DNA from 3 places in the Mesorhizobium sp. WSM4807 genome. Region 2 is predicted to be linked to each of the others. Evidence: predicted binding sites of a transcription regulator. Region 2 holds the regulator's gene; each other region holds the start of a gene.
What was found. The regulator PhoB, encoded in region 2, activates phosphate uptake and scavenging genes when phosphate is short. The targets are predictions, from matches to a motif close to TGTCATNNANCTGTCAT.
Positions count from the first base shown of each region.

Region 1: a site for PhoB is predicted at 6,000-6,016, ahead of olsB (l-ornithine N(alpha)-acyltransferase). Genes of this name have one in related genera too.
Region 3: a site for PhoB is predicted at 2,319-2,335, ahead of AC0L3N_RS31045 (ceramide glucosyltransferase). Genes of this name have one in related genera too.

Region 1 covers NZ_JBVVQY010000011.1:93,728-103,931, forward strand. The annotation lists gene AC0L3N_RS16670 (RsmD family RNA methyltransferase) at 45-1,091, shown strand; gene AC0L3N_RS16675 (TrmH family RNA methyltransferase) at 1,092-1,949, shown strand; gene lspA (signal peptidase II) at 1,958-2,458, shown strand; gene acuI (acrylyl-CoA reductase (NADPH)) at 2,514-3,503, shown strand; gene AC0L3N_RS16690 (hybrid sensor histidine kinase/response regulator) at 3,615-5,903, shown strand; gene olsB (l-ornithine N(alpha)-acyltransferase) at 6,080-6,955, shown strand; gene grpE (nucleotide exchange factor GrpE) at 7,101-7,736, opposite strand; gene AC0L3N_RS16705 (hypothetical protein) at 7,978-8,211, shown strand; gene AC0L3N_RS16710 (fatty acid desaturase) at 8,361-9,383, shown strand; gene AC0L3N_RS16715 (DJ-1/PfpI family protein) at 9,428-10,048, opposite strand; gene AC0L3N_RS16720 (DUF934 domain-containing protein) at 10,186-10,204, opposite strand, start outside.
Region 2 covers NZ_JBVVQY010000005.1:183,803-194,006, forward strand. The annotation lists gene AC0L3N_RS08710 (CHASE domain-containing protein) at 1-635, opposite strand, end outside; gene AC0L3N_RS08715 (ATP-binding cassette domain-containing protein) at 749-1,543, opposite strand; gene AC0L3N_RS08720 (sugar ABC transporter permease) at 1,638-2,969, opposite strand; gene xylF (D-xylose ABC transporter substrate-binding protein) at 3,112-4,152, opposite strand; gene AC0L3N_RS08730 (ROK family protein) at 4,420-5,667, shown strand; gene phoB (phosphate regulon transcriptional regulator PhoB) at 5,858-6,547, opposite strand; gene phoU (phosphate signaling complex protein PhoU) at 6,564-7,271, opposite strand; gene pstB (phosphate ABC transporter ATP-binding protein PstB) at 7,310-8,125, opposite strand; gene pstA (phosphate ABC transporter permease PstA) at 8,138-9,751, opposite strand; gene pstC (phosphate ABC transporter permease subunit PstC) at 9,744-10,204, opposite strand, start outside.
Region 3 covers NZ_JBVVQY010000043.1:2,608-12,811, forward strand. The annotation lists gene AC0L3N_RS31040 (O-succinylhomoserine sulfhydrylase) at 1-1,017, shown strand, start outside; gene AC0L3N_RS31045 (ceramide glucosyltransferase) at 1,064-2,218, opposite strand; gene apaG (Co2+/Mg2+ efflux protein ApaG) at 2,445-2,837, shown strand; gene AC0L3N_RS31055 (Hsp33 family molecular chaperone) at 2,997-4,031, opposite strand; gene argF (ornithine carbamoyltransferase) at 4,125-5,036, opposite strand; gene AC0L3N_RS31065 (acetylornithine transaminase) at 5,054-6,253, opposite strand; gene AC0L3N_RS31070 (GcrA family cell cycle regulator) at 6,607-7,125, shown strand; gene AC0L3N_RS31075 (magnesium and cobalt transport protein CorA) at 7,257-8,264, opposite strand; gene phoU (phosphate signaling complex protein PhoU) at 8,356-9,081, opposite strand; gene AC0L3N_RS31085 (sensor histidine kinase) at 9,284-10,204, opposite strand, start outside.

The DNA of each region.
Region 1 (10,204 bases), on a different contig from region 2:
GTGCTGTGGCAGAAGCGGGCCAAGTCGCCCCGGAGATGCTCTTCTTGAAACCTTTTCGCGACAAACGCCGCGACAGCCGCTCGCATCAGCTCGCAAAGGGCGGGGCGGAACAGGTGCAGCGCGGGACCGGCACAGCATCGGGCAACCGCACCGAGCCGAAAGCCGCGCCGCGCGTCCTTTCCCGCCGCGACGGCGCCCTGCCCGCCGAACACCTGCCGCTGATCCTCGAAGTGGCGCCCAACGCCGATTATGCGCTGCTCGACAGCGGCGCCGGTCAAAAGCTCGAGCAGTACGGGCCCTATCGCATCGTCCGGCCCGAAGGCCAGGCGATCTGGCAAAAAGCGTTGCTGGCCAAAGACTGGGACCGCGCCGACGCCATTTTCACCGGCGACACCGACGAGGAAGGCATCGGCCGCTGGCGCTTCCCCAAGACGCCGCTCGGCGAGACCTGGCCGATGAAGCATGACGGAATCGACTATCTCGGCCGCTTCACCTCGTTTCGCCATGTCGGCGTCTTCCCCGAGCAGGCCTCGCACTGGGACCACATGGCCGGGCTGATCGCGGCGACGAAGCGACCGGTCAAGGTGCTGAATCTGTTCGGCTATACCGGCCTTGCCTCGCTGGTGGCGGCGCGCGCCGGCGCCGAGGTCACCCATGTCGATGCGTCCAAGAAGGCGATCGGCTGGGCCAGGGAGAACCAGGAGATGGCGGGCCTGTCGCAAAAGCCGATCCGCTGGATCATCGACGACGCCATGAAATTCGCCGAGCGCGAGGAGCGCCGAGGCAGCCGCTACGACATCATCCTGTTCGATCCGCCCGCCTATGGCCGTGGCCCCAAGGGCGAGGTCTGGCAATTGTTCGAGGACCTGCCTGATCTGACCGACCTCTGCCGCTCGATCCTGACGCCGAAGCCGCTCGCTGTCGTGCTGACCGCCTATTCGATCCGCGCCTCCTTCTTCGCCATCCATGCCTTGATGCGCGACACATTTGCCGGCATGGGCGGCACGGTCGAATCGGGCGAACTGATCATCCGCGAGAAATCCGCCGGCCGGGCGCTGTCTACGTCGCTGTTCTCACGCTGGGTGGCCTGAATGAGCGAGCGGCACGCCGGCGCGCCAGGGCAGGTGAAGGAAGTGACCAGCCTCGCCAATCCGTTGATCAAGGACATCAAGGCGCTCTCCCTGAAGAAATTCCGCGACCAGCAGAACGCCTTTATGGCCGAGGGGCTGAAGCTGGTCATCGACGCGCTCGACCTCGGCTGGTCGATCCGGACGCTGGTCTTCGCCAAGGCCGGACGCGGCAATGCTGCAGTCGAAAAGGTCGCGGCGCGCACGGTTGCCGCCGGCGGCACCGTGCTCGAAGTTTCGGAAAAAGTGCTTGTCGCCATCACCCGCCGCGATAACCCGCAAATGGTGGTCGGCGTCTTTTCGCAGAAATTCCTGCCGCTGAAGGACATCCGCGCTCGAGACGGCGACGTCTGGGTGGCGCTCGACCGCGTGCGCGACCCCGGCAATCTCGGCACCGTCATCCGCACCGTCGATGCCGTTGGCGCCAAGGGCATCATCCTGGTCGGCGAGACCACCGATCCTTTTTCCGTCGAGACCGTGCGCGCCACGATGGGCTCGATCTTCGCGGTGCCGGTCGCCAAGGCGACGCCGGAAACCTTCCTTGCGTGGCGAAAAGGCTTTCCTGGCCTCGTTGCCGGCACACATCTGAAGGGTGCGGTCGATTACCGCTCGGTCGACTTTTCCAAAGGCCCGGTGCTGCTGATGATGGGCAACGAGCAGCAGGGCCTGCCCGAAAGCATGGCCGAAAGCTGTGACAGATTGCTGCGGATTCCGCAGGCCGGCCGCGCCGATTCGCTCAATCTCGCGGTGGCCACCGGCATCATGCTGTTCGAGATCCGGCGCGGCGCGCTGAAACTTGCCCCGGAGGACGCCAAACCGTGACATCCCAAATGGTCAAATCCCCAACGGCAAAATCATGGTTCCCCTACGCCCTGCTGGTCGCCGCCGCGATAGCGCTCGACCAGTGGGTGAAATACCTGGTCGAGACCGGCCTCGCCTTCCAGGAAAAGGTCGATCTTGTGCCGTTCCTGGCGCTGTATCGCACCTACAACACCGGCATCGCCTTCTCGATGTTTTCGTCCTTCGGCGACACCGGCCTGGTGGTCATCGCCGCTTTCGTCGTCGCTTTCGTGCTCTATCTCGCGGCCCGCACCCCGCCCGGCCACGTGCTTACCCGCATCGGTTTTGCGCTGATCGTCGGCGGCGCGCTCGGCAATCTGTTCGACCGCGTTACCTATGGTCACGTGATCGACTACATCCTGTTCCACACCCCGGTATGGTCCTTTGCCATCTTCAACCTCGCCGACGCCTTCATCGCGGTCGGCGCGGTGGTGGTCGTCTTCGACGAACTCATCGGTTGGCGGCGCGAGGCCAAGCCCTCAAGCGATTGACCTGGCCTTCTGCCGCCATACAGTGGCCATTCGAGAAGCCCGAGGAGAAGAAGACATGTCCGAAACCTTCAAAGCCATCCTCGTTTCGCGCGACGCCGAGAAGAAACAGTCGGTCGCGGTGACTGACCTCACCGAGGCCGACCTGATGGAAGGCGATGTCACCGTCGCCGTCGAGGCGACGACGGTGAACTACAAGGACGGCCTCGCCATATCAGGCATGGCGCCGGTGATCCGCCGCTGGCCGCTGGTGCCGGGCATTGACTTCGCCGGCACCGTCGTCTCGTCTTCCCATGCCGACTGGCGCAAGGGGGACAAGGTCATATTGAACGGCTGGGGCGTCGGCGAGACGCATTTTGGCGCCTATGCCGAGCGTGCCCGTGTCAACGGCGACTGGCTGGTGCAGCTGCCTCAGGGCATGAGCCCGCATGATGCCATGGCGATCGGCACCGCCGGCTACACCGCCATGCTTTGCGTCATCGCGCTGGAACGGCACGGCATCGTGCCCGATCGCGGCCCGGTGGTGGTGACGGGCGCGGCCGGCGGCGTCGGCTCGGTCGCGGTCTCGATCCTGTCCAGCCTCGGCTATCATGTCATCGCCTCGACCGGCCGCAGCGCTGAAAGCCCCTATCTGATCGACCTGGGTGCTGCGGAAGTAATTTCGCGCGACGAGCTTGCCCAGCCTGCAAAGCCGCTCGCCAAGGAACGCTGGGCCGGCGGCGTCGATGCGGTCGGCAGTCACACGCTGGCCAACGTCCTTTCGATGACCTCCTATGGCGGCGCCGTCGCCGCCTGCGGCCTGGCAGGCGGCATGGATCTGCCGGCGAGCGTCGCCCCGTTCATCCTGCGCGGCGTTTGTCTGCTCGGCATCGATTCGGTGATGGCGCCAAAAGCGGTCCGCCTGGAGGCGTGGCGCCGCATCGGCACGGACCTCGATCTCCAGAAGCTCGCCAGCCTATCCACGACCATTGGCTTTGACGGCATCATCGACGCCGCGCACGACATCGTCGAGGGCAAGATCCGTGGCCGCGTGGTGGTGGATATGTGAGTTCTGTCGTCTGCCGTTTTGCGCGAAAGGAAGGCAAAAAAACCGCGCGACCGATAAAATTCGAACGATCGGCCGCAATTTTCCATAATCTCTGTCTGGCAAGGTTTCCGCATGGTCACGGAATCCGGCATCAGAGAAACGGAGAGCGCCGAAAGCGTCGACGAGATCGGCCCGGAGGCGCCAAGACGGCAGCATATCGCAGCGCCGCCACTGGCGCCCGAGCTGCCCGCCGCCAATCGCGAAGGCCTGCCGTTCCTGACGCTCGTCGCCATAGTCGTGCTGGCAGGTCTGTCGCATCTGACCGGAGCGCCGGTCTTCATCACTTTCGGCCTTTTGGCGACTGGCATGGCCGGTCTCGCCGTGCATCTGCGTGCCAGTCGCAAGGAGCGTCGTACGGTTGCCCTCCTTGGCGAGACCGCAGCTCGCAGCCGCGCCGAGGTCGAGACCCTGGCCGACCGCATGTGGGAGATGCAGGAGAGCGAGGAACGCTTTCGCGGGCTGATCGACGCGCTTGGCGATCTCGTCGTCCACCGCGACCGTGACGGCCACATCGTCTATGCCAACAAGGTTTTCGCCGATCTTGTCGGAGCCGATCAGCGCGACCTTGCCGGCAGGACCCTTGCCGAACTCGGCATCGACGTCGGCATTGTTCCCGATGCCGCTTTTTCCGACCACGAATGCCTGAGTTCCACCGACGTCGCCATTCGCACGCCGGCTGGCCCGCGCTGGTTCTCATGGATCGAACTGTCCGTGCGCGACAAGGAGAACGGCGGCGCCTCGCATCGCGCCATCGCCCGCGACATCACCGCCCGCAAGCACGCCGAATCGTCGCTGATCACCGCCCGTGAGCGAGCCGAATATGCAAGCCAGGCCAAATCGCGCTTCCTCGCCACCGTCAGCCACGAGATCCGCACGCCGATGAACGGCATCATCGGCATGGCCAGGCTGCTGGCGGACACCAATCTCTCGCCCGAACAACGGACCTATGTCGGCGCCGTCTCGACCTCGGCCAGCGCACTGCTGGCGCTGATCGAGGATCTGCTCGACTATTCGAAGATCGAGGCCGGCCGCTTCGATCCCGAACCGCAGCCAATGTCGGTGCGCGAGATCGCCGACAACGTCGTCGAACTCTTGGCTGCGCGCGCCTTCGCCAAGAATATCGGCCTTGGCTGCCATGTCGAACCCGACGTGCCGCAGATGATATCAGCCGATCCGGGAAGGGTCCGGCAGGTGCTGCTCAACCTGATCGGCAACGCGATCAAGTTCACCGACAGCGGCGGCGTTTTGGTGAGCATCGCTCGTACCCGCACCGAAACCACCGACCGCATATGCTTCACCGTCGCCGACACCGGTCCCGGCCTGCACGAGGACGACATGGAGCGCATCTTCGAGGAATTCGAACAGGCTGATGGCACGTCGACCCGCGCGCATGGCGGCGCCGGGCTCGGTCTTGCCATCTCCAGGCGCCTCGTGATCGCCATGGGCGGCACGATTTCGGTATCGAGCCGGCTCAGCCAAGGCTCCGAGTTCGTCTTCGAAATCCCTGCAATATCGGCCACCGAGCCGCCGCAGACCCGCCTGAATGCGCTGTCAGGACGGCGCGCGGTGATCCTGTCGAAGAACGCCATCGAGGCCGACGCCATCGCCCGCACCATCCGTGCCAATGGCGGCATGGTCGATCTGGCCGCGACCGCCTCCCAGGCAGCGTCCTTCGCAGAAGGCTGCGACGTGCTTCTGGTCGATGCGGCCATGGAGGAGGGCGACGGCAAGTTGCTCAAACGCCTTCGCCAGAGCGGCTTTGCCGATTGCGAGGCGATCACGCTGATCGCGCCTACCGACCGGGGCATGCTGGGCGAGTTCCGCGCCAGCGGCTACGCCACCTTCCTGGCAAGGCCGGTGCGCGGCGAGACGTTGCTGCGCGTGCTTTTGACCAGCAGCGTGCCCGCCCTCACCCTGCCACAGCTGGAAAAGCCCGGCGCACCATCCGTCCGTGCCATTGGCGGCCGCAGGCAGGGGCTGTCCGTGCTGATCGCCGAGGATAACGACATCAACGCCATGCTTGCTCGTGCCACTCTGCTGAAGGCCGGGCATCGCGTGAAAGTGGTCGGCAACGGCAAGGCCGCCGTCGAGGCCGTCACTGGGACCGGTCAGAAGCACCGCTTCGACGTGGTGCTGATGGACCTGCACATGCCTGTCATGGACGGGCTGGACGCCATCGCCGCCATCCGCCGGCACGAGGAGGAAACCGCCGTGCCGCCGGTTCCAATCATGGTGCTTTCGGCGGACAGCCAGGAAACGACGCGCCACGCGGTGCTTGCCCATGGCGCCAGCGGCTTCGTCACCAAGCCGCTCGACCCCGACGCGCTTGTCCATGCGATCGAGGGCCAGGTGGCCGCCTGATCCGCCGGCTGTCCTTCCTGGCTTCCCTGCGTAACATAGCCGGTTGAAGGATTACCCAGCCGACGAAGTATTGCCCGTAGCACCGTATCACGGTACTGTCACAATCCTGTTGCACCTACACCGTATCCCCGTGCCAAGAGGGATGGCTCGAAGGAGAATCACTCGTGCATACAGTTATGCCGGAACGTGACGCTCGGCCGAACGCCAGTGGTGCTTTGCTCACCGGGCGGAACGTCGATGCCGTCATAAAAGGCGAAGCGCTCGGCCGAATCGGCAACCTCGAAGTGCGGCTCGCCCGCAACGAGGCCGAGATCGCCGCCGCGCAGGAAGTGCGCTACCGGGTGTTCTATGACGAGCTTGGTGCCAGGAAGAACCTGTTCCAGGTGCAGGACCGCCGCGACGCCGACCATTTCGATCCGCTTTGTGATCATTTGCTCGTCTTCGATACCTCGCTGTCCGGTCCCGAGCATCGCCGCATTGTCGGTACCTACCGCCTGCTGCGGCAGGAAATCGCGGCAGCGGCCGGCGGCTTCTATTCCGAGGGCGAATTCGAACTGACCAATCTTATCGCCCGCCATCCCGGCCAGCGTTTCCTCGAGCTCGGCCGCTCCTGCGTCTTGCCGGAATACCGCTCGAAGCGCACCATCGAGGCGCTCTGGCAAGGTATTTGGGCCTATATCAACCATTACGGGATCGGCGTGATGACCGGTTGCGCTTCGTTCCACGGCACCGTGCCGGCGGCGCACGCCGAAGCGCTGACCTATCTCGCCCATCACTGCCGGACGAATTCGGCCTGGGACGTGCGTGCGGTCGCCGGGCGCTACTGTTCCATGGATTTGATGCCGATCGAGGCGGTCAATGCCAAGGCCGCGATCGCGGCGATGCCGCCGCTGGTCAAGGGCTATCTGCGCGTCGGCGCGCGCATCGGCGACGGCTGCGTCATCGACCGCGAATTCTCGACGGTCGACGTGTTCGTCGTGATGCCGGTCCAGGAGATCGGCGCCCGCTACGTCAATTATTATGGCGGGGAAGCCCAGCGTTTCGCCGCCTGAGTAGGGCAGTAGCGGAATAAGGCAGTAGGGGAGTAGGGGAGTAGGGGGGAGCAGGCCAACGGCCGGAGTAGGCAATTGCTCTACTTTATCGTAGGTGGCGTTATTCCCTACTCCCGTACTGCCCTATTCCCCCTACTCCCCTAACTTACGCATCCTTCTCAGCTTGCTCATTCACCGGCCCTGGCTCGACCGGCGCTTCACCAGCCACATGCTTGGGACCGCCTTTGGCAACGCCGACCATGGCCGGCCGCAACACCCGCTCGCCGATCGAATAGCCTGGCTGCACGACCTGGACCACGGTGTTGGCCGGCACCTCCGGATTGGGCACCTCGAACATCGCCTGGTGGAAATTCGGGTCGAATTTCTCGCCTTCCGGCTCGAGCTTCTTCACCCCGTGCCGCTCCAGCGCCGATAGCATGGCGCGCTCGGTGAGCTCGACGCCCTCGATCAGCGCCTTGAAGCCGGCATCGCCCGACGCCTTGGTTTCAGCCGGGATCGCATCCAGCGCGCGGCGCAGATTGTCCGATACCGACAGCATGTCACGGGCGAAATTGGCAACCGCATAGGCACGCGCGTCGTGCACGTCACGGGCGGTACGGCGGCGCAGATTCTCCATCTCGGCCGCGACACGGAGTGCGCGGTCCTTCAGCTCGTCGTTTTCCTTCAACAGCCGCACAAGCGCTTCATAGTCGCCGTCGACGCTGCCTTCCGAGCGCTCGGCGGCGGCCTCAGCCGCTTCGATATCCTCGGGCGCGCGTTCGTCTTTTGCCTGGTCGCTCATCGCCGTTTCCCGTCTTTTCGAATGATGTGGATTTTGTGCCCGATATCGAGGTTTGGCGGCCAAAAATCAAGGGGCAAGCGATACTGGAGCGGCCGCTCGCGCTTCGACGACGCACCATGAAGACCTTTCGATATTAATTCAAATTTTACTGTAAGCGCCGGCTTTGCTTGCCAAGATGCTGCGATGGGGGAACCATTCGTCTGCTGGAAGAGTTTCGAAGCCGACACAGGATTTTGAGATAATGACCCGCAACGATGGCGACTGTAACAAGAATGGCGCCCGCAACAATGACGAAAGACGTGAAAGGCTCGCGGCCGGCATCAGGCGCCAGTTCGGCACCGAGGCAACGATGCACTTTCTGCGCGCGTTGCCGGCGTTCCGGACGGAGAACGACATTCCCGATCGTTTCAAGGAATTGCTTGACCGCCTGGACGGCATCGAAAGCAGCGTAGCCGCCGGTGGCAGACGGCGATAGACCAACACATTCGCCTGTCGTTGCGTGCCGCCGGAGTCCAAGCATGCCCTTCGACATTGCAGCACCTAGAGCATCGCGCGACAATTACGCGCAGTAACTTCGCGTGATCCCTGCCTTGCGGCGACGGAATGGTCCGTCTATGCTTCCTGATGAACATGATTTCCCCCGAAGCTGTAGCGAACAGCAAACGTGCCTGGTTGAAAATCCTGGCGCGTTACAAGAAACCTGACAGGCGGCGCAGCGCCGTCGAACTTGCCATCACCCTCATCCCCTTTGCCACGCTGTGGGCACTGTCCTCGGCTGCCTATGCCCATGGTCATTGGTGGGGTCTGATCCTGATCCTTCCTGCCGCCGGCTTTCTGGTGCGGATCTTCATGATCCAGCACGATTGCGGCCACGGTTCTTTCTTCGCCAACCGCACCGCCGACGACTGGATCGGCCGCGGGCTGGGCATCCTGACCTTGACCCCTTACGATTGCTGGCGGCGTGCCCACGCTACCCATCACGCAAGCGCCGGCAACCTCGATGAACGCGGCACGGGCGACATCACGACGCTGACTGTCGCCGAATATCGGCAAATGTCCTGGCGGGGCCGCCTTGCCTATCGTCTCTATCGCCATCCGCTCGTCATGTTCGGCCTCGGCCCCATTTGGCTTTTCATCTTTGAGCAGAGACTGCCGGTCGGCATGATGCGAGGCGGCCTCACGCCCTGGGTGTCGTCAATGGCCACCAATGTGGCCATCGCAGTCGCCGCCGCTGCCCTCGTCTGGTTCGTCGGCCTCGAAGCGTTCCTGGTTGTCCATTTGCCCATCGTCGTTCTGGCCGGTTCCGCCGGCATCTGGCTGTTCTATGTCCAGCACCAGTTCGAAGAGACCGAGTGGGCAAAGGACTCCGAATGGGAGTTCCAGCATGCGGCCCTGCACGGCTCGTCCTATTATGACCTGCCGCCGGTACTGAACTGGTTCACCGGCAATATCGGCGTCCATCACGTGCACCACCTCTCCGCCAAGGTGCCGTGCTATCGTCTGCAGGAAGTCCTGAGGGACTATCCGGAACTGCGCGAAATCGGCCGCGTCACGCTTCTCGACAGCCTGCGCTGCGTCAAGCTGGCTCTGTGGGATGAGAGCCGCAGCAAGCTGGTGTCGTTTCGCGAAGCGCGGATGACTGCGTAAACGCACCGCCGCACCACAGGTGCGGCGGTTTTCCAAGACCTGGCTCAAGCCGCCTTGCGTTCGTCGCGCATCAGGATCTCGCCGTGGCGGATCTCGGTGCCGAGCACCTTCAGGCATTCGCGCATGAAGGCGGCGAGGCCCGGCCAACCCTTGGCCGATACCAGATTGCCGTCGACATGGGCGCCGGTCGGCGCGACATCGATGTAGGTGCCGCCGGCGAGCGTGACTTCCGGCTCGCAATACTGCAGCGCCGCGACTTCCCTGCCGCGCAGCACGCCGTCGACTGCCATCAGGATTTGCGCGCCATGGCAGATGGTGAAGATCGGCTTGCCGGTCTCATGGAAATGCCGCACCAGCGCCTGCACGCGCTTGTCGATACGGATATATTCCGGGCCGCGCCCGCCTGCCGCATAGACGGCGTCGTATTCGGCCGGATTCACCTCGGCAAAGCTCTTGTTGAGGATGTAGTCGTGGCCGAGCTTTTCCGTATAGGTCTGGTGACCCTCGAAGTCGTGAAGCGACGTCTTCAGGATATCGCCCGCCTTCTTGTCGGGACACACGACATGGACCGTGTGGCCGACCGCATGCATGGCCTGTTCAAAGACGAAAATCTCGTATTCCTCGCTGAACTCGCCAACGAGCATCAGTATCTTCTTACCAGCCATTCCCGGTTCCTCCCTTGGTGGCGGTATTTATTTCGGATCGCGAAATAATAGGCCCTATCTTAAGGTGCGGACGCCGAAAATAAAAGATTGAATCTGCAAAGTGGTCCGACCAGATGCGACATGCTCCGTGGGGAAGATCAGCCGGCGCGCACCCGC
Region 2 (10,204 bases):
GCATCGATGCCGTCCTGGGCGGTTTCGACGTTGAGCCGCACGAAGACCAGGAAGCCGGTGAAGGTCTGCGCAGCACCTGTTTCCTGGCCTAGCTGCACGCGCCCGCTCGCGTGCTGCTGGTTGTCGGCCATCGCCCTTTCGATCGCCTCGCGCCGCACCGGTTCGGTGAACATGTCGTAGCCGATGCTGGATTGATTGGAAGGATCCAGCGGCTCGAACAGCGTGATGGGCGTACGCCATGGCAGCGTTGTCGTAGCCGGATAGATCGCATCGCTGGCGCCATAGTCGTGCAGGATGGCACGCTCGACAGCTGCCTCGTCGCCGGCTCTCACCAGCCGGAGAAAGCCGATACCGCGCAGGCCGGTAAAATTGTCGTTGATACCAAGCGCTTCGAAGAACGCCTTGAACTCGCCCCGCGAAATGCCACCATTGCGCGCCTCGAACAGCGCATGGGTCGATCGCAGCAGCGACAGATGCAGGTCGATGCGGCTGTCGATCCGGTTGAGCGCGTCGTCCGCCGTCGCCTCGAACTTGATGCGCGCTGCTTCCTGCGTGGCGAAATAGGCGAATCCCGCCATCGTCAGGCTGATCAGCGCGACGGCGATGAAAGCGACGATCGGGAAGAACTTCTTCAAGTTGCTGCTGCGGCCCATGGTTCCCCATCTTATGGGCAAGTCCCCGTGGCAACACAATGGCGCGGCCAAACCATCATGACGACTGGCATATCACATGACAGGTATTTGACGCTTCAGGCGGCGATCTTCAGTGCACCTGGGCCCGGAATGGCACCGGGCGGGCACTTGCCCAAAATGATCATGCCGAGCACCTCGTCCTGGGTCACGTCGCTGGTGCGCGCCGTGCCGACGACCCGACCATTCTTCATCACGCAGACGCGGTCGGCAAGCTCGAACACATCGTGGATGTCGTGGCTGATCAGGAAGATGCCGATGCCGTCGGCCTTGAGCTGCATGACCAATTCGCCGACCTGTGCCGTTTCCTGCGGCCCCAGTGCCGCCGTCGGCTCATCCATGATCAGGATGCGGGCGTTGAACAGGATGGCGCGCGCGATTGCCACCGACTGCCGCTGGCCGCCCGAAAGCTTGACCACCGGCTCCTTGAAGCGCTGGAAACGGGGATTGAGCCTGCCCATCACCTTGCGCGCCTCGGCCTCCATGGCGCCGTCGTCCAGCGTGCCCCAGCCGGTCATCAGCTCGCGTCCGAGGAAGAGATTGGCGGCGGCGTCGACATTGTCGGCGAGCGCCAGCGTCTGGTAGATCGTCTCGATGCCGTATTTCTTGGCGTCGCGCGGATTGGAGATCGAAGCCTCTTCGCCATTGACGAAGATCTGGCCCGAATCGCGCTTGTAGGCGCCGGACAGGATCTTGATCAGCGTCGACTTGCCGGCGCCGTTGTGGCCAAGCAGTGCCACGACCTCGCCCGGGAAAAGGTCGATCGACGCATCGTCGACAGCACGAATGCCGCCAAAGGCAATCGAAATGTTGCGCATATCGATCAGTGGCGTGGGCGCAGTTGTGTCAGCCATGATCGTTCCTCCCTATGGTTTTTGCTTGAGCACGGTCTCGTCGAAACCGGCGTCCAATTTTCGCTGACGCGGCGCTTCGGCTCGGGATCATTGCTCAGACCCGCTTGCGGTAGACGGTGTCGAGCCAAACGGCGACGACCAGGACGGCGCCGACGACGACGCTCTGAAGCGGTGAATCGATGCCGAGCAACACCATGCCGGACTGCAGCGACTGCATCAGAAGTGCGCCCAGCATCGCGCCGAGCACCGTGCCGGAGCCGCCGGCCAGCGACGTACCGCCAATGACCGCAGCCGCGATGACTAGCAACTCGTCCAGCGTACCCAGCGCATTGGTCGACGCATTGAGACGGGCCGACGCAATCGCCGCGCTGAGCGCGGCCAGCACGCCCATGATCATGAACACCTTCATGGTCACCCAGCGCGTGTTGATGCCGGCGAGTTCCGCCGCTTCCGGATTGCCGCCAATGGCGAAGACATAGCGGCCGAAACGGGTGCGCCTGGTGATGAAGGTCATAACGATGCCGACTGCGACCGCGATCAGCACCGGTATGGCGATGCCATGGGCGATGAACAGGCCGCCTTCGGGAACGGTGATGCCGGTCCGCTGAGCGTACTGGCGAACGATGCCGATCGGCCAGGGGTAGGAATTGGCGATCCAGACGGCGCCAAGGATGGCGGCGCAGGCGACAACACCAAGCAAGCTCTCCGCCCAGACCGGGCGCAGCGGGAATTTGAACCGCTTGCGCTGTGACCGGCCGTTGAGCAGCATCAAGGCGACGGCCACACAGGCGAGAATGCCGACGATCCAGCTTGCGGTTGCCCCGATCGAGCCACGCGGCCCGCCACCCATGAGCTGGAATGTGGCGTCGAGCGGCGCGACAGTGCGCCCGCTCGTCATCAGCCACGCCATGCCGCGCCAGATCAGCAGGCCGCCCAGCGTCACGATGAAGGCCGGAACCTCGAGATAGGCGATGATGAAGCCCTGGAGCGCGCCGATCATGAGGCCGAGCGCTACGCCGGCAGCCAGTGCGATGATCCATATCCAGGGATTTCCAAGCTGGAAGCCCATGACCCGGATGAGGAATTCGGCCTGCGCGACGCCCATCACCATGCCGATCACACCTTCGACGGAGCCGACCGAAAGATCGATGTTGCGCATCACGATGACCAGCACCATGCCGGTCGCCATGATCGCGACCGAGGAGGTCTGCACCGACAGGTTCCAGAGATTGCGCGGCGTAAGGAAGAGCCCGCCCGACAGGATGTGGATTCCAACCCAGATGACCAGCAGCGCGCCGACCATGCCGAGCATGCGTATGTCGAGCTCGGTTGCCTTGAGGAAGCGGCCGACGGAGCTCAGCTCGGATTCACGCGCCCGATCGGCAGCTGTACCGGCGGCCGGCGTGTTGGAAGTCGTATCGGTCATGATGTCCTCCCACCGGGTTGCCGTCTGCCGCGGATGCCGGAAGCAGCTTAGAAGTTAGCCGCGAGAAGCGGAAAAACAATTCTTTTTGAAAAAACGCCGCGGCGTGAAGTCGCGGCGTTTCAGGCTTCTTGCGAAGGCCGGATCAGTTGCAGACCGGGACAGTGCCCGCTGCCACGCCGGCGCAGACCTCTTCCTTCTTGATCCAGCCTGCGTCGATGACGACGTTGAGATTGTCCTTGGTGATGGCAATCGGCGTCAGGAACAGCGACTTGACGACATTGCCGCCCGGCGTGGTGAAGTCCTTGACGCCCGCAATGTCTGTCATCTGCTTGCCGTCGGCCAGCTGCGAGGCGATCTCGGCAGCGTTCTTGCCGAGCTCGCGCGCGTCTTTCCATACCGATACGGTCTGCGTGCCGAGCGCGATACGGTTCAGCGCGGCATGGTCGCCGTCCTGGCCCGACACCGGGACGGATCCGGCCAAGCCTTGCGCCGTTAGCGCCGCGACGACGCCACCAGCGGTGCCGTCATTGGCAGCAACCACCGCATCGACCTTGTTGTCGTTGGCGGTCAGGAACTGCTCCATATTCTTCTGAGCGTTGGCGGGAAGCCAGCCGTCCGTATAGGCCTCGCCGACATTCTTGATCTTGCCGCTGTCGATCGCGTCCTTGAGCACTTCCATGGAGCCGGCGAACAGAAAATCGGCATTCGGATCGGCGCCCGAGCCCTTGATAAAGACGTAATTGCCTTCCGGCGCCACCTTGAACACTTCGCGGGCCTGCATGCGGCCGACTTCCTGGTTGTCGAAGGTCAGATAGAACACGTCCTTGTTCTCGATCAGCCGGTCATAGCCGACGACCGGAATGCCTTCGTCCAGCGCCTTCTGCACCGCCGGCCCGATGGCCGAGGCGTCCTGCGCAAGGATGATCAGCGCGTTGGCGCCCTGCGAGATCAGGCTCTCGACATCGGTCAACTGCTTGCCGGGATTGGACTGTGCATCGGCGGAAATATACTTGTCGCCGGCTGCCTCGATCGCAGTCTTCATGGCGGCTTCGTCGGTCTTCCAACGCTCTTCCTGGAAATTCGACCACGAAACGCCAATGACCTTGTCCTTGGCCTGTGCGACCGACGCGAGCGTCAGCGACATGGCGACCCCCGCCAGAATGGCGGCTGCGAATCTCTTCATGATATCCTCCCTGCGCCGCGTACGGCGCGACCAACTGGCCCGAAGGCCGGCACAAAGGCCCCCTATTTTTTCGAGCCTCGAAAAAATACTGGTCCAACCGCGAAGCGCTGTCAACATCAATTCCGATGGATTTTGATGTCCCTGCCGACTTATTTCGAGCCTCGGAATAAATAATGACAGGGCCTGCTGCTTCTGCCACTATTTGTCGGACATTACCGACGGCTTCCGATTCATGAGCGGCCGCGGCAATAGGGAGGAAGCAAAAGAATGTCGGTTGGAATCCGTCATGACGATTTGCGCCGGCGCAACCGGGCCATGGTGATTTCTGCGGTACGCCGGGCCGGCCAGCCGTCGCGGACCGAGATCGCCGCAACCACCGGCCTCAGCCATTCGACCATATCGGCGATCTCTTCCGACCTGATCCAGGAAGGCATCCTGACCGAGAGCAAGGCGAGCGAGACCGTTTCGATGAAACGCGGCCGACCGCAGGTCGGCCTCAGCCTCAATCCGGAAGCCGCTGCGGTATTGGCGGTCGTGTTGTCGCTGAATTTCCTGTCGGTCGCTGTCATCGATTATGCCGGACAGGTGGTCGCCGAGGAACAACGCCGGCTGGACACGCTGACCATGTCGCGCGACGAGCTGATCGACGAATGTGTCGCCATCGTGCGGCGCCGGATCGAAGACCCCGACCTCGACGTCCAAAGCGTCGCCCGCATCGCGCTGGCGATCCAGGGCATCACCGATTCGCATGCGCGCGCCATGTTGTGGTCGCCGATCACGCCGCAGACTAACATCGCCTTCGCCGACATTCTGGAACGCGAGTTCGGCATCCCGGCCATCATGGAGAACGACTGCAACATGATGGCCGTGGCGCTGCGCTGGCGCGAGCCGGATCGCTACCGCGACGATTTCATCGCCATCCTGCTCTCGCACGGCATCGGTATGGGGCTGGTGCTGAAGGGCGAACTGTTCACCGGCACCCATTCCTCGGGCGGCGAATTCGGCCACATGATTCATCGGCCGGGCGGCGCGCTTTGCCGCTGCGGGCGGCGCGGCTGCGTCGAGGCCTATGCCGGCAACTACGCCATCTGGCGCAACGCAAGGCAATTGAGCGAGAACGCAGAGCCGGTCGCCGATGTCAGCGACGCCGAGATGCGGGCACTGGCGGCCCGGGCGCGCCAGGCGGACGGACCGGAGCGCGAAGCCTACCGCAAGGCCGGCGAAGCGCTCGGCTTCGGGCTCGGCAGCCTGTTCGCGCTGATCGATCCGGCGCCGGTCGCCATGGTCGGCGCCAGCGCTGCCGCCTTCGACCTGATCGAGCCGGCCCTGCGCGAGGCCATCGCCCAGACCGCCGGCGGCCATCATTCGGGTTCGATTTCCTTCGACACCGAGACGAACGAGCTGCCGCTGATCCGCGAAGGCTGCGCCTTGCGGGCGCTGAGCTTCGTCGACCAGGAGATTTTCGCGCCGGGCATACAAGGGAAGTCCGGCATGATCAGGAAGCACGTGGCCTGACTCCGAAAGGCAAGGAACGGATTGCAACTTGGGGATGTGTTGAGATTCAGGTCAGGCCGCGCCGGCTCGAAGACGGGCGCGAGCCGACCAGACTGCGTGAGTTCCGAGAACCGGAACGGAGCGTACTTTTGGGTACGTACCGGAAGCGCAGGAAATCGCCGGTCGCAGGCCGGCATCACCTGGATATCAGCTAGTCTTCCCTGATCGCATAGCCCGCGCCGCGGATGGTGCGGATGACATCGGGCATGCGACCATTGTTGACCGCCTTGCGCAACCGTCCGACATGGACGTCCACCGTGCGCTCGTCGATGTAGATCGTCTCGCCCCAGACATTGTCTAGCAACTGGCTGCGCGAGAAGACCCGACCCGGGTGCCGCATCATGAATTCGAGCAGCCGGAATTCGGTTGGCCCGAGCCGGATCTCGCTCTTCTTGCGATAGACCCTGTGCGATTCGCGATCGAGCACGATGTCGCCGACCTTCAGCACGCTGGACAGCACTTCGGGCTTGGCGCGGCGCAGCAGCGCCTTGATCCTGGCCATGAATTCCGGTGTCGAGAACGGCTTGACCAGATAGTCGTCGGCCCCTGTCGAGAGGCCGCGCACCCGGTCGCTCTCCTCGCCGCGTGCAGTCAGCATGATGATCGGCAGCCGCTCGGTTTCGGGGCGCATCCGAAGGCGTCGGCAAAGCTCGATGCCGGAAACCGCCGGCACCATCCAGTCGAGCACCAGAAGATCGGGCACGTTTTCCTGCAGCCGGATTTCGGCCTCGTCGCCGCGCGTCACCACCTCGACCTGATAGCCTTCGGATTCCAGATTGTAGCGGAGGAGGACGCCCAGCGGCTCTTCGTCCTCCACCACCATGATGCGTGGCGCGATCATCGACCGGTCACCCCCGTCATGTCGCCGGCGCCGACATCGTCGTTTCGTCGAGCTTCGGGCGATCCGCCGGCAATTGCTGCCCGGTCACGACATAGTAGGCGTTTTCGGCGATGTTGGTGACGTGATCGCCGATACGCTCGAGATTCTTGGCGCAGAACAGAAGATGCGTGCAGGCGGTGATGTTGCGCGGATCCTCCATCATGTAGGTCAGGAGTTCGCGAAAAACCGCCGTGTATTTCACGTCGATCTTCTGGTCGTCGGCGCGCAGTTCTTTCAACGCGCCGGCATTGCGCGACACATAGTGCTCGACCACGCCGCGGAGCTGCACAAGAACGAGATCCGCCATCGCGTCGATACCGTGCGAGAGATTACGCGGCGTGGCGCTCTGCCCGACTGCGCTGACCCGCTTGGCTATGTTCTTGGCCAGGTCGCCGATGCGCTCGAGATCGCCGGCCATGCGGATTGCGCCAACCACGGCGCGCAGATCTTGCGCCATCGGCTGCCGCTTGGCGATCAGCGTGATCGCACTATCGTCGAGTTCGCGCTGCCGCGCATCCATGATGGCGTCGTCCGAGACGACGCGCTGCGCCATCGCATTGTCTGATGCAAGCAACGCGCGGATCGAGGCTGCGACCATCGCGGCGGCGAGCTCGTCCATATCGCGGATCAGCCTGTCGATGTGCTCCAGTTCCTCGTCGAAAGATGCGACGGTGTGTTCACCCATGATACTGTCCTCGTGTTCGAAATTCGCCGCCGGACCGCTCAGCCGAACCGGCCGGTGATGTAGTCCTGGGTGCGCTTGTCGTCGGGGTTGGTGAACATCTTGTCGGTCGCGCCCTCCTCGACCAGATAGCCGAGATGGAACATCGCCGTGCGTTGCGACACGCGCGCTGCCTGCTGCATCGAATGGGTGACGATGACGATCGTGTAGTTCTGGCGCAGTTCGTCAATCAGTTCCTCGACGCGGGCGGTGGCGATCGGATCGAGCGCCGAACAGGGCTCGTCCATCAGGATCACTTCCGGCGATACGGCGATGGCGCGCGCGATGCACAGGCGCTGCTGCTGTCCGCCGGAGAGACCGGTGCCCGACTCGAGCAGGCGATCCTTGACCTCGTTGAACAGGCCGGCCTTCTTCAGGCTCGATTCAACGATGCCGTCCAACTCGGCCTTGCTCCTGGCCAGGCCGTGAATGCGCGGACCGTAGGCGACGTTTTCATAGATCGACTTCGGAAACGGGTTCGGCTTCTGGAACACCATGCCGACGCGAGCTCGCAGCTCGACGACATCGATTTTCGGGTCGTAGACATCCTCACCGTCGAGCGTGATCTTGCCGCTCACCCGCGCGATATCGATGGTGTCGTTCATTCGGTTCAGGCACCGCAAGAATGTCGACTTGCCACAGCCCGATGGGCCGATCAACGCCGTCACCTGGTTCTCGCGGACATCGATATCCACGTCGAACAGAGCTCGCTTCTCGCCGTAATGAACAGAGACCTTTTCGCCCTTCATCTTGATCGAAGGGGCATTGGTTCCGCTGCTCAGTTTCTGCTCAACGCCGGCTTCCGTCATGATGTTCATATCCTCTACTCCTTACCAGCGCCGCTCGAAGCGCCTGCGCAGTATCACCGCGATGGCGTTCATGATGACCAAAAACAGCAGCAAAATCAAAATCGCCGCCGAAGTCTTCTGCTGGAATCCAGCTTCCGGGAAATCCGCCCACATGAATATCTGCACCGGCAGGATCGTCGCGGGATCGGTGAAGCCGCCGGGAATGTCGACAATGAAGGCGACCATGCCGATCATCAGCAACGGCGCGGTTTCGCCCAGCGCATGCGCCATTCCGAGGATGGTGCCGGTCATGATACCCGGCATCGCCAGCGGCAGGACGTGATGGAATACGGTCTGGACCTTGGACGCTCCGATGCCGAGCGCCGCCTCGCGGATCGACGGCGGCACGGCGCGCAACGAAGCGCGCGAGGCGATAATGATGATCGGCAGGGTCATCAGCGCCAGCACCATGCCGCCGACCACCGGGGCTGAGCGCGGCATGCCGAAGAAATTCAGGAATACGGCAAGTCCAAGCAGGCCGAAGACGATCGAAGGCACCGCCGCCAGATTGTTGATATTCACTTCGATGATCGTCGTCAGCCGGTTCTTGGGGGCAAATTCCTCAAGATAGATCGCCGCCGAAACGCCGATCGGGAAGGCGATGGCGAGCGTGACGATCATGGTCAGGAACGATCCGACGACCGCGCCCCAGACACCGGCCAGTTCCGGCTCGCGGCTTGCGCCGGTGAAGAAGAAGATCGAGTTGAACCGGCTTTCGATCAGGCCGGCGCTCTTCAGCGTGTCGAGCCAGACGATCATCTTGTCGGAAATCTTTCGCGATGCTTCTGGCGTGTCGATGACGCGCAGGAATGCCTGGCCGCTCGCTGCGGGCGCCGTGCTGTCCAGCGCCTCGATCACCGTGCCTTTTGCGACCGCCGTCCCGTTGGCCCCAGGCGACAGCGCGGTCAGCTTGACCGTACCGCCATTGAACGCGACCAGCAGCGACGATGCGCCGCTCGTCAGCGTGAGCATACCGTTTTCGCCCTCGGTCGCACCATTGCCACGCGCCAGCGTCAGCATGGCGTCGTCGCCGAACGTCAGATCGATGTCGCCGCTGGTTTCCGAAGGCGTGACGCTTGTCGAAATCGCTTCGTCCGAACCGACGTCGGCAAGCAACCCCTTGAGATAAAGGTCGGCAAAATCGTCAAGTGGAACCGCATAGTCCACTGTTCCTCCGAGCATCCCCGGATCAGCCGCAATATCTTTGCGCAGGAAGACGCCTGTGCCGGTGGAAATCAGTCCGCGCAGCAGGCGCTTGTCCTGACGGCTCGTCACATCAGGAAATTTTGCCGTAAGCGCTTCCTGAGCGATGGCGTCGTAGTTGGCGGCGTCGAGTTTCGCCGGGTCGACCTTGGCCGCCGAAAGATCGATCGGCAGCGTCAGATAGTTCTGCCGCAGCGCCGGGATCGCCTGCGTGACGATCGTCGACAGGAGCAGCACAAGGAATAAGCCGGCCAACGCGACGGCTGCGGCGCCAAGCCATTTGAACCACGTTTCAGTGCGGTAACGACCCTTCAGCCGCGCCTTCGCGGCATTGTCGGTATGAACGCTGACCGGCCGCCGGCCGGCGCCGAATGACGCGATCGCATCAGTCATATTGCTCTCGGTATTTCTGGACGACGCGCAATGCGACGATGTTGAGGGTAAGCGTGATGCAGAACAGCACCAGGCCGAGTGCGAAGGCTGCAAGCGTCTTGGCGCTGTCGAATTCCTGATCGCCTACAAGCAGCGTCACAATCTGCACCGTCACGGTGGTGACCGCTTCGAGCGGGTTGGCCGTGAGGTTTGCCGCCAGGCCCGCCGCCATGACCACGATCATTGTTTCACCAATTGCGCGGCTGACGGCGAGCAGCATCGCCGAAACGATGCCCGGAAGGGCAGCGGGAAGGACCACCTTGCGGATGGTTTCCGACTTGGTCGCGCCGAGGCCGGCGGAACCGTCTCGCAGGGATTGCGGAACGGCATTGATCACATCATCGGAAAGCGAGGAAACGAAGGGAATGATCATGATACCCATGACCACGCCTGCGGCGAGCGCGGATTCGGACG
Region 3 (10,204 bases), on a different contig from region 2:
TCGCGCTATGCCAATCCGACGGTCGACATGTTCGAGAAGCGCATGTGCGCGCTGGAAGGTGCCGAAGATGCCCGCGCCACCGCATCCGGCATGGCGGCGGTCACAGCGGCGTTGCTGTGCAGCGCCAAGGCCGGCGACCACATCGTGGCGGCGCGCGCGCTGTTCGGCTCCTGCCGCTGGGTGGTCGAAACGCTGGCGCCGAAATACGGCATCGAGGCGACGCTGGTCGACGGCACCGAAATCTCCAATTGGGAAAAGGCGGTCAGGCCCAACACAAAGCTGTTCTTCCTTGAAAGCCCGACCAATCCGACGCTGGAAGTCGTCGACATCGCAGCCGTCGTCTCACTTGCCAATTCGATCGGAGCGCGGCTGATCGTCGACAACGTCTTTGCCACGCCCTTACAGCAGAAGCCGTTGCAGCTCGGCGCCCATATCGTCGTCTATTCGGCGACCAAGCACATCGACGGCCAGGGGCGCTGTCTCGGCGGCGTCATCCTGTCGGACAAGAAGTGGATCGACGAGAACCTGCACGACTATTTCCGCCACACCGGTCCCAGCCTGTCGCCGTTCAATGCCTGGACGCTGCTGAAAGGCCTGGAAACCCTGCCGCTGCGCGTGCGCCAGCAGACGGAAAGTGCCGGCCGGATCGCGGACTTCCTCGCCGAGCAGCCGGAGATCGCCCGCGTCATCTATCCCGGCCGCGCCGATCACCCGCAAGCGGCGGTCGTCAAGAAGCAGATGTCGGGCGGCTCGACGCTGATCTGCCTCGACGTCAAGGGCGGCAAACAGGCGGCTTTCACCTTCCAGAACGCGCTCGATATCGTGCTGATCTCTAACAATCTCGGCGATGCCAAGAGCCTGATCACTCATCCGGCGACGACGACGCACAAGAATCTGAGCGATGAGGCGCGTGCCGAACTCGGCATCGGGCCAGGCACGCTCAGGCTGTCCGTCGGCCTGGAGGACACAGACGACCTGCTCGAAGACATCGAGCAGGCACTGAAAGCCGCCAGATAGGGATACGCGCCGAACAGCTTCGCTCGAATCGTCAAGCCAAGCGCGGTCAGGCGCCCGACGGAGTCTCTTCCAATTCCGCACCGGCGCTGGTGCGGATGGTCATCGTGTTGCCGCGCCAGTCGACGGCACCGCTGAGCCAGCCGCGCACCCAGATGGCGGGAAGCATCACGTCCCGCGCAACCATCGCCGGGATCATGCGCAGCGACAGGTGCCAGCCCTTGGCCGAGGCGAGAGCGCATTCCGGGAGATAGGCGACTACCAGCACGGCAACGGCGGTTGCCGACAGGCTGAAGCCGGCGCCTGCTGCAGCAACCAGCGCAAGCACCAGCGGCGGCGCCGCTCCGATCAGGATCTCGGGCGCGAAGAACAGGGGGAAGGTGACGCGGCGCAGGCGTGCCCAGCGGGCCTGACGCGACCAGATTTCGCCAAATGTGCGCAAACCGAGCGGCTGCTCGAAGGGCGAGGCGACGAGATTGACGCGCAGTCCAAGCCCGTTGACCAGCTTGGTCGCGGCGGCATCCTCGGCAATCTCGGCGGCAAGCGCACGGATGCCGCCATTGGCGTCGAGCATGGGCTTGTTCCACAACATGCTCTTGCCCTGGGCGAAACCGAGGCCGAGCGCCTCGCCGGTATATTGCCAGCGCGCCTGCAGCGTGTTGAGGAAAGCGCATTCGACCTCCGCCCAGAACCCGTCCGGCCGCGAGCCGATCGGCGTCGAGCAGACAAGGCCAGTGTCCGGCCGCCATGCCGCCATCAGATGCTGGACATAGTCCCTCGACATCAGGACGTTGGAATCGGCAAGGATGACCCAGCGGTGGCGCGCTGCCTCCCAGCCCTTCACGCAATTGTTGAGTTTCGGATTGCCGCTGATGCGGTCGTCGCCGACGAGCAGCCGGGCCGTCACGGCTGGAAAGCGGGCGATCGCGTCGGTGATCGGCCCGACCACCGGGTCATCGGCATGGGCGACGCAGAAGATGAGCTCATAGCGCGGCCAGTCGAGAGAGAAGGCGCGCTCGAGCGTTTCCTCGGCAAACGGTTCGACGCCGCGCGACGGCACGACGATCGACACCGGCGGCGCCTTGCCAGCTGCCGGCGTGATCCTGCCAGGCCGATTCAGCTTCAACGAAGCGAGCAGGATGCTGGCGAGATTGACAAGAAGCAGGGCTGTGGAAAGCAAGGCGGCTGTGACTGTCAATTCCATCGATATCTGGTCACTCCAGAAAAAAACCGGCCGCATGAAAGCCGTTTCAACAGTTCGACAGGATGCTGAGTCGCCCGGCCCTGCACACCATCATTGTCATGTGTCACTTAAATGACATTGTTCTTCGGCACCTGCGCGCAAAGCAGGCGGGCAGCGACGGGAAGCACCCCGTTGACCAAGCTGCGGAGACCGTCGAGAGTTCCGTCTACATATTGTGGAGTAGTCTATGTACAGCGCCGTTACGCGCAACATCGAAGTACAGGTCAGGCCGTTCTATCTGGAAGATCGCTCCGACCCGTCGGAGAACCGCTATGTCTGGGGCTACCAGGTGACCATCGACAACCAGTCGGATGAATTCGTGCAGCTTCTGTCACGCTATTGGCACATCACCGACGGCACCGGCCGGGTCGAGGAAGTGCGCGGCGCCGGCGTTGTCGGCGACCAGCCCGAACTCAACCCCGGCGACAGTTATCAATACACGTCTGGGTGCCCGCTCTCAACGCCATCCGGCATCATGGTCGGCCACTACACGATGCGCAACAAGCGGGGCGAGACGTTCGATATCGCCATCCCCGCCTTTTCGCTCGACCTGCCGGGCACGCGGCGCACCGTCAATTGACGCTCACTTGGGTTCCACGCCCTCGCGAAGCGGGGGAGAGGTGGCCCCACTCCGTGGGGCGAGGAACCCAAGTTCTGCGAAGGCACCGCACCCGGTATTTGGCGATTCCTACTTCCATTGGAAGAATGCCAGCGAGCAGATAGGCAGCACTGACGCTCGTTATTGCGCGGCGGCAAACTCCGCCGGGTCGAAGTCATATTGTTTCGAGCAGAATTCGCAGGCGACGTGAATGCCGCCATCCTCGGTGCTGTCCCTGATCTCGTCGGCGGAGAAGCCTCCGAGAATGCCGCGGATCTTCTCCCTGGAGCATGAGCACTGGTCGGCAACCGGTACGCCGCCGAAGACGCGCACGCCGTGCTCGTGGAACAGCCGGTAAAGCAGCCGCTCGGCGCCGATCGTCGGGTCGATCAGTTCCGTAGGCTCGATGGTGCCAAGCAACGCCAGCAGTTCCTGCCAGGAATTGTCGGCCGGATCGTGGATCTCCTGGCGCGGATCGCCGTCGCCGCCTGGAAGATCGGGCACGCGCATGCGGTCCGGCGATTGCGGCAGGAACTGCGCCAGGATGCCACCGGCACGCCATTGCTCGCGGGCGCCGCCGACGCCGGGCGTCAACAGCTTGGCCACCGTGAGCCTGAGATCGGTCGGGATCTGTTCCGACTGCCGAAAATAGGTGCGCGCGGCCTCCTCCAGCGTCTCGCCGTCGAGCTGGACGATGCCCTGATAGCGCTGCGTGTGGGCGCCCTGGTCGATCGTCAGCGCCAGGACACCGCTGCCGAGCAGCGTCTGCTGCGAAGTTTCGCCGGCAGACGTCAGAGCCTCCAGCCGGTCGGCGTCGAAGCGCGCGTAGGCGCGTAGCGCATGCGGCGTGGAAAAATCCGCCACCAGCATATCGACCGGTCCGTCCGTGCGGGTCTGCAGGATGAACTTGCCTTCGAACTTGAGAGAGGTGCCGAGCAGCACCGTCAGCACGCAGGCTTCCGCCAGCAGGCGAGCGACCGGCTCGGGATAGTCATGACGGCTGAGGATCGCGTCGAGCATCGGCCCGAGCTGGACGGTGCGGCCGCGCACGTCGAGCGGGCCGACCTCGAAGGGCACGACATAATCGTCGCCGGCGTAGCCGAATTCGCCGAGTTTGGGTTGTTGTTCAGCCAATTGATGAGTTTCCAACATGACAAAGCTCCAGGGCGCGGCCATGCCGCCCTCCGGGGCGCATGCGTCGAAACGCGCTCGATTTGCGTGATGCGCCTGAGATAGGCACCACGCAGTGCCGGATCAAGGTGGCCCGGATCAAGCGCCCAGACACCAGGCCAAAACCGCCTTCTGGGCGTGGAGCCGGTTCTCGGCCTCGTCGAACACTACCGAATGCAGCCCGTCGATGACTTCGTCGGTGACCTCCTCGCCGCGATGCGCCGGCAGGCAGTGCATGAACAATGCGTCCGGCTTTGCCTTCGCCATCAGCGCCGCATTGACCTGGTAGGGTGAGAAGACATTGTGGCCGCGAGCACGGTGCTCCTGGCCCATCGACACCCAGCAGTCGGTGACGACGCAGTCGGCCTCGTGGACCGCCTCCTCGGGCGAGCGGGTGAAGTGCAACTTGCCGCCATGCGCCGTCGACCAATCGACATGCTTCTGCGCCGGCTCGCTGCCTTCCGGCACGGCGACGTTGAGGTTGAAGCGGAACCGCGCCGATGCCTCCAGCAGGGAATGCAGCACGTTGTTGCCGTCGCCGGTCCAGGCGATTGTCTTGCCGGCGACCGGACCGCGATGCTCCTCGAAGGTCATGATGTCGGCCATCAGTTGGCAGGGGTGGGTATCGTCGGTCAGCCCGTTGATGACGGGAACGGTGGCGTTCTCGGTCAGCTCCAGCAGCCGGTCATGCGATGTGGTTCGGATCATGATCGCATCGACATAGCGCGACAGCACCTTGGCCGTGTCGGCGATGGTTTCGGAGCGGCCGAGCTGCATCTCGGTGCCGGTCAGCATGATGGTCTCGCCGCCGAGCTGGCGCATGCCGACGTCGAAGGACACGCGCGTGCGCGTCGACGGTTTGTCGAAGATCATCGCCAGCACTTTGCCTTCGAGCGGTTTTGTCCGCTCGCCAGCCTTGAGCCTTGCCTTTCGCACCACGGCATCGTCCAGCATGAAGCGCAGATCGCCCTCGGAAACGGCGGAAAGATCAGTGAAATGGCGAAGGCTCATTTGGGGTCTTTCGACTGTTACTTCGCGGCAGCCGCGGCGATGGCATCGGCCAGGCCCCGGGCACCGGCACGGATGCGGTCGAGCGCCTCATGGATCTCGGCGTCGGTGACGGTGAGCGGCGGCAGCAGGCGAAGAACGTTGTCGCCGGCCGGAACCGCAAGCAGATGCTGGTCGCGCAACGCCATGTTCACCTTGGTGTTGGGTGCGGCGCATTTCAGGCCGAGCATCAGGCCGGTGCCCCTGATGTCTTCGATGATGTCAGGAAACTCGTCGGCGACGCCCGCCAGCCCCTGCTTCAGCAGCAACGCCTTGCGCTGGACCTCCTCCAGGAAGCCGTCTTCCAGCACCACGTCGAGCACGGCGTTGCCGACCGCCATCGCCAGCGGATTGCCGCCGAAAGTCGTGCCGTGCACGCCGGCGGTCATGCCGACGGCCGCCTCGTCGGTGGCGAGACAGGCGCCCATCGGAAAGCCGCCGCCGATGCCCTTGGCAACCGCCATGATGTCGGGCGTGACGCCAGCCCATTCATGCGCGAACAGTTTTCCGGTGCGGCCGATGCCGCACTGGACCTCATCGAAGATCAGGAGCAGGCCATGCTGTTCGCAGAGCTGCCTCAGCCGCTTCAGCGACTGCGTCGGCACCGGGCGGATGCCACCCTCGCCCTGCACCGGCTCGATCAGTATCGCGGCGGTCTCTGATGTGATCGCCCTTTCGGCGGCGTCGATGTCGTCGAAGCCGACCTGGTCGAAACCTTCGACCTTGGGTCCGAAGCCTTCCAGGTATTTATCCTGGCCGCCGGCGGCGATGGTCGCCAGCGTGCGGCCATGAAAGGCGCCTTCGAAGCTGATAATGCGAAAGCGCTCGGGATGGCCCTTGACGAAGTGATAGCGCCGCGCCGTCTTGATGGCGCATTCCAGCGCCTCGGCGCCGGAATTGGTGAAGAACACCTTGTCGGCGAAGGTGGCGTCGACCAGCCGCTCGCCCAGACGGCTCTGTCCCGGAATCTCGTAGAGGTTGGAGACATGCCAGACCTTGGCCGCCTGCTCGGTGAGTGCCGAGACCAGGTGCGGATGGCTATGGCCCAGCGAATTCACGGCGACGCCGCCGCCAAAATCGAGATATCGCTCGCCCTTGTCGGTGACCAGCCAAGTGCCTTCCCCATGGTCGAAGGCCAGGGGTGCGCGGGTAAAGGTCTCGAAAAGCGCCGAACCGCTCATTATATGCGTCTCCGGAACCGGAAAATCAAAAAGCCGCCAAAGCGGCGGCGTTGCGGCTTATCGTGTTTTTCGGCCATGAAGTCAACGAAAACGTCGCGCAAGGACGCGCGGCAAGCTCTCCAGCGAGACGCCGGCTCATCAGCGACCGGGCAAGTTGGGGAAAACCGAAAAAACTGATTCGTGTTGGCCCTCAGACTCTTGTCACTGAGTCAGCGCATAAGGTAATTGTAGTCGAGAAATAACTAGATTTCGTGCGGCGGACCTAATCACCCGATATATGTGGTGTCTGCCCGGCGGAAGCCGGATCGTGGAAGGATTCCGATCGCCGCACATTTCAGCAGGAGCGCGGTCTCATGAATTGGACTGACGAGCGGGTCGAACTTCTTAGAAAATTGTGGTCGGAGGGACTGAGCGCCAGCCAGATCGCGGCACAGCTCGGGGGCGTCAGCCGCAATGCCGTCATCGGCAAGGTGCATCGGCTGAAACTGTCGGGCCGCGGACGCTCGACCGCCACGCCGGCACGCCAGAAGAAGAGCGTGCAAGGATCGAGCGTCCAGAAATCGGTGTCGCGGGCGGCAAGCACCGCGCGGCATATCACCACGTCGATCGGCGCGACCGCGCTGCAGGCGCAATTCGACACCGTACCGGTGGCGCGTCATTACGTCCGTCCGGTCGAGAACGTCGTCGTGCCGATCTCGCGGCATCTGCAACTCGTCGAGTTGACCGAGCGGACATGCAAATGGCCGAATGGCGATCCGCTTTCGGAAGAGTTCCATTTCTGCGGCAACGACGCGGCCGAAACCGGACCCTATTGCAAGTACCACGCTCGCATTGCGTTTCAGCCCGCTTCGGAGCGGCGGCGCAGTAGGTAGGGGAATAGGGGAGTAAGGCAGTACGGCAGTATGTGGTGAACTGCAAAAGACTGCGCTCGTGAGGCGCCATCTTTACCTACTGCCCTACTGCCCTACTGCCCTACTGCCCTACTGCCCTACTGCCCTACTCTTCACAGCCAGCCGCTCTTGCGGAAGCGCCAATAGAGAACCGAGCAGACCAAAATAATCGCTCCCAGAACGACCGGGTAGCCATATTCCATCCTAAGTTCCGGCATGTCGTTGAAGTTCATGCCGTAGATGCCTGCGAGCGCCGTCGGCACCGCCAGGATTGCAGCCCATGAGGCGAGCTTCTTGGTGATCGCCGTTTCCTGGCTCTGGCCAACCAGGAGGCTCGCCTCGAAGGCAAATGCGAGCACCTCCCGCAAGCTGTCGATCTTCTCCTGGACGGTGCGGATGTGGTCGGTGACGTCGCGGAACAGCGGGTGCATGGCCGCATGGATCTGCGGCAGGTCGGCGCTGGTCAGCCGGCGGCAGACTTCCACCAGCGGCAGCGCGGCGTTGCGCAGGCGCAAGAGATCGCGGCGCAGCATGTAGAGCCGCTCTATGTCGGAGCCGGTCATCGGCTTCAGCAGAACCCTGTCCTCGATCGCCTCGACCTCGTCCTCGATCTGCTCGAGCACCGGCATGTAGTTGTCGACGATGAAATCGAGAATGGCATAGAGGACGAAATCCTCGCCCTTGGCTAGCGAATGCGGGCAGCTTTCCCAATGCTGGCGAACGACGGCATAAGAAGTCGAGGGACCGTGCCTGACGCTGACGATGTAGCCGGCGCCGACGAACAGATGCGTCTCGCCGAAGGTGACGCGCCTGTCGATCAGTTGAGCCGTGCGGGCAACGATGAACAACGCATCGCCATATTGCTCGATCTTCGGCCGCTGATGCGGATGCTCGGCGTCCTCGATCGCCAGATCGTGCAGGTGGAATTGCGCCTGGACGCGAAGCAACAGGTTGCGGTCCGGCTCCAGCAGGCCGATCCAGACGACATGACCTGGCTTCTTGGCCCATTCGCCAGCTTCCTCGATCGGAATGTCGGCGACACGCCGGCCGGCGGTATAGACGCTGGAAGCGACGATGGCCGATGTCGGCGGGGCCGGCGTCAGGTTCCGAACGGTTTCCATCGCTACCTCCTGGAGGCATGGCCTCGGGTCAGGACCAGGAACGTTCGGTAAAGCTTAGCCTAAATCAGCAATGGGTTCGAGAGGCAGCCGTTCACTTCGCCGGAAGCGTTACGGGAAGCACAATCTTGTCTGTCTTGTCGCCCTTCGGCCGCTCGGCCGGCATCTGGTCGCCGGTGACGATGTAGTAGATCGTCTCGGCGATATTGGTGGCGTGATCGCCGATCCGCTCGATATTCTTGGCGCAAAACAGCAGGTGCGTGCAAGGCGTGATGTTGCGCGGATCTTCCATCATGTACGTCAGCAACTCGCGAAACAGCGAGGTGTACACGGCGTCGATCTGATCATCGCGATCACGCACGAAGCCGATCTTTTCCACCGAGCGCGACGCGTAGACGTCGAGCACTTCCTTGAGCTGCGTCAACGCCAGGTCGGCCAAGGCCTCAATGCCGCGGAACAGGCTGGTCGGCTGGCGCCCTTCTATGACGGCAACCACGCGCTTGGCGACATTCTTGCCGAGGTCGCCGACCCGTTCGAGGTCCGCCGAGATGCGAATCGCGCCGACGATCTCGCGCAAATCCGTCGCCATCGGCTGGCGCTTGGCGATGATGATGATCGCCTTGTCGTCGATCTCGCGCTGACCTTCGTCCAGAACGGCATCGTCACGGATGACCTTCTGGGCAAGGCCGGGGTCGGCATTGACCAGGGCCGCGATCGCCTGTTCGACCATGCGTTCGGCATGCCCGCCCATCGCGGCGATGCGCTTTGACAGATATTTCAGCTCCTCGTCATAGGCGCTGACGATGTGCACGGACTGCATAGAGATGCCTTCCCGGGGTCTTCTGGTCCGAGTCGTTTCCTCGAATCCCCGCTGATACGCTAGCCGGATGACAGAAAAAAGAAACCGTTAGAGCGACGTGCGTCCACTTGGAGACAGAGTACGCCCTAAGTCCCTTATCCACGCATCCGGCTGTCCTAAAATCTTCCGGTTTTCGGCCGACGCGTTCTTAGGTAGTGAGGCGTCAGTGCGCCGGCAAATGCACCGTGAAAGCTGCGCCCTTGCCGACCTCCGACTTGATTGAGAGCCTGGCGTTGTGGCGCGTCAGGATATGCTTGACGATGGACAGGCCAAGCCCGGTGCCTTTCTGGGTCCGGCTGTTTTCGACATCGACGCGGTAGAAGCGTTCGGTGATGCGCGGGATGTGCTCCTCGGGAATGCCGGGACCGAAGTCCCGGATGGTGACGTCGATGCCCGGTTCGGGACCGTCGTCGCTATGAGAAATCGTCACCACGACACGTCCACCCGACTGTCCGTATTTGCAGGCGTTTTCCAGCAGATTCTCGAAAACCTGGAAAAGTTCATCGCGATCCCCCGGCACATTGAGCGGCCCTTCCGCGAAATCCCGCTCGATGGCAACACCGTTCTCCCTGGCAAGCGGCCCCAGCGAATCGATGACGCTGTCGAGGGTCTGGCGGAGATCGACCTCAGTTCCCGGCTTCAGATAAGGTTTCATTTCCAGTCGCGACAGCGACAGCAGGTCGTCGATCAGGCGCGCCATGCGGCCGGTCTGGTTCTGCATGATCTGCAGGAACTGCTCGCGCGCCGCCGGGTCGTTGCGAGCCGGGCCGCGCAGCGTCTCGATGAAACCGGAGATCGAGGCGAGCGGGGTGCGCAATTCATGGCTGGCATTGGCGATGAAGTCGGCCCGCATCCGGTCGATGCGGCGTGCCTCGCTCTGGTCCTTGAAGACCAGCACATAGAAGTCGGTACCGTGACCGACCGAAGACGCACTCACCCGGTAGGCCCGTTCGACCGGCAGCTTTTCGGTATAGTCAACGACATCCGAAGCGGCGGCGCCCGATAAAATACTGTCCAGCAAGGCCTGCATCTCGGGCGCCCGGAATTTCAGCGACAGCGACATGCCCGGTGCGATGCCACCGAA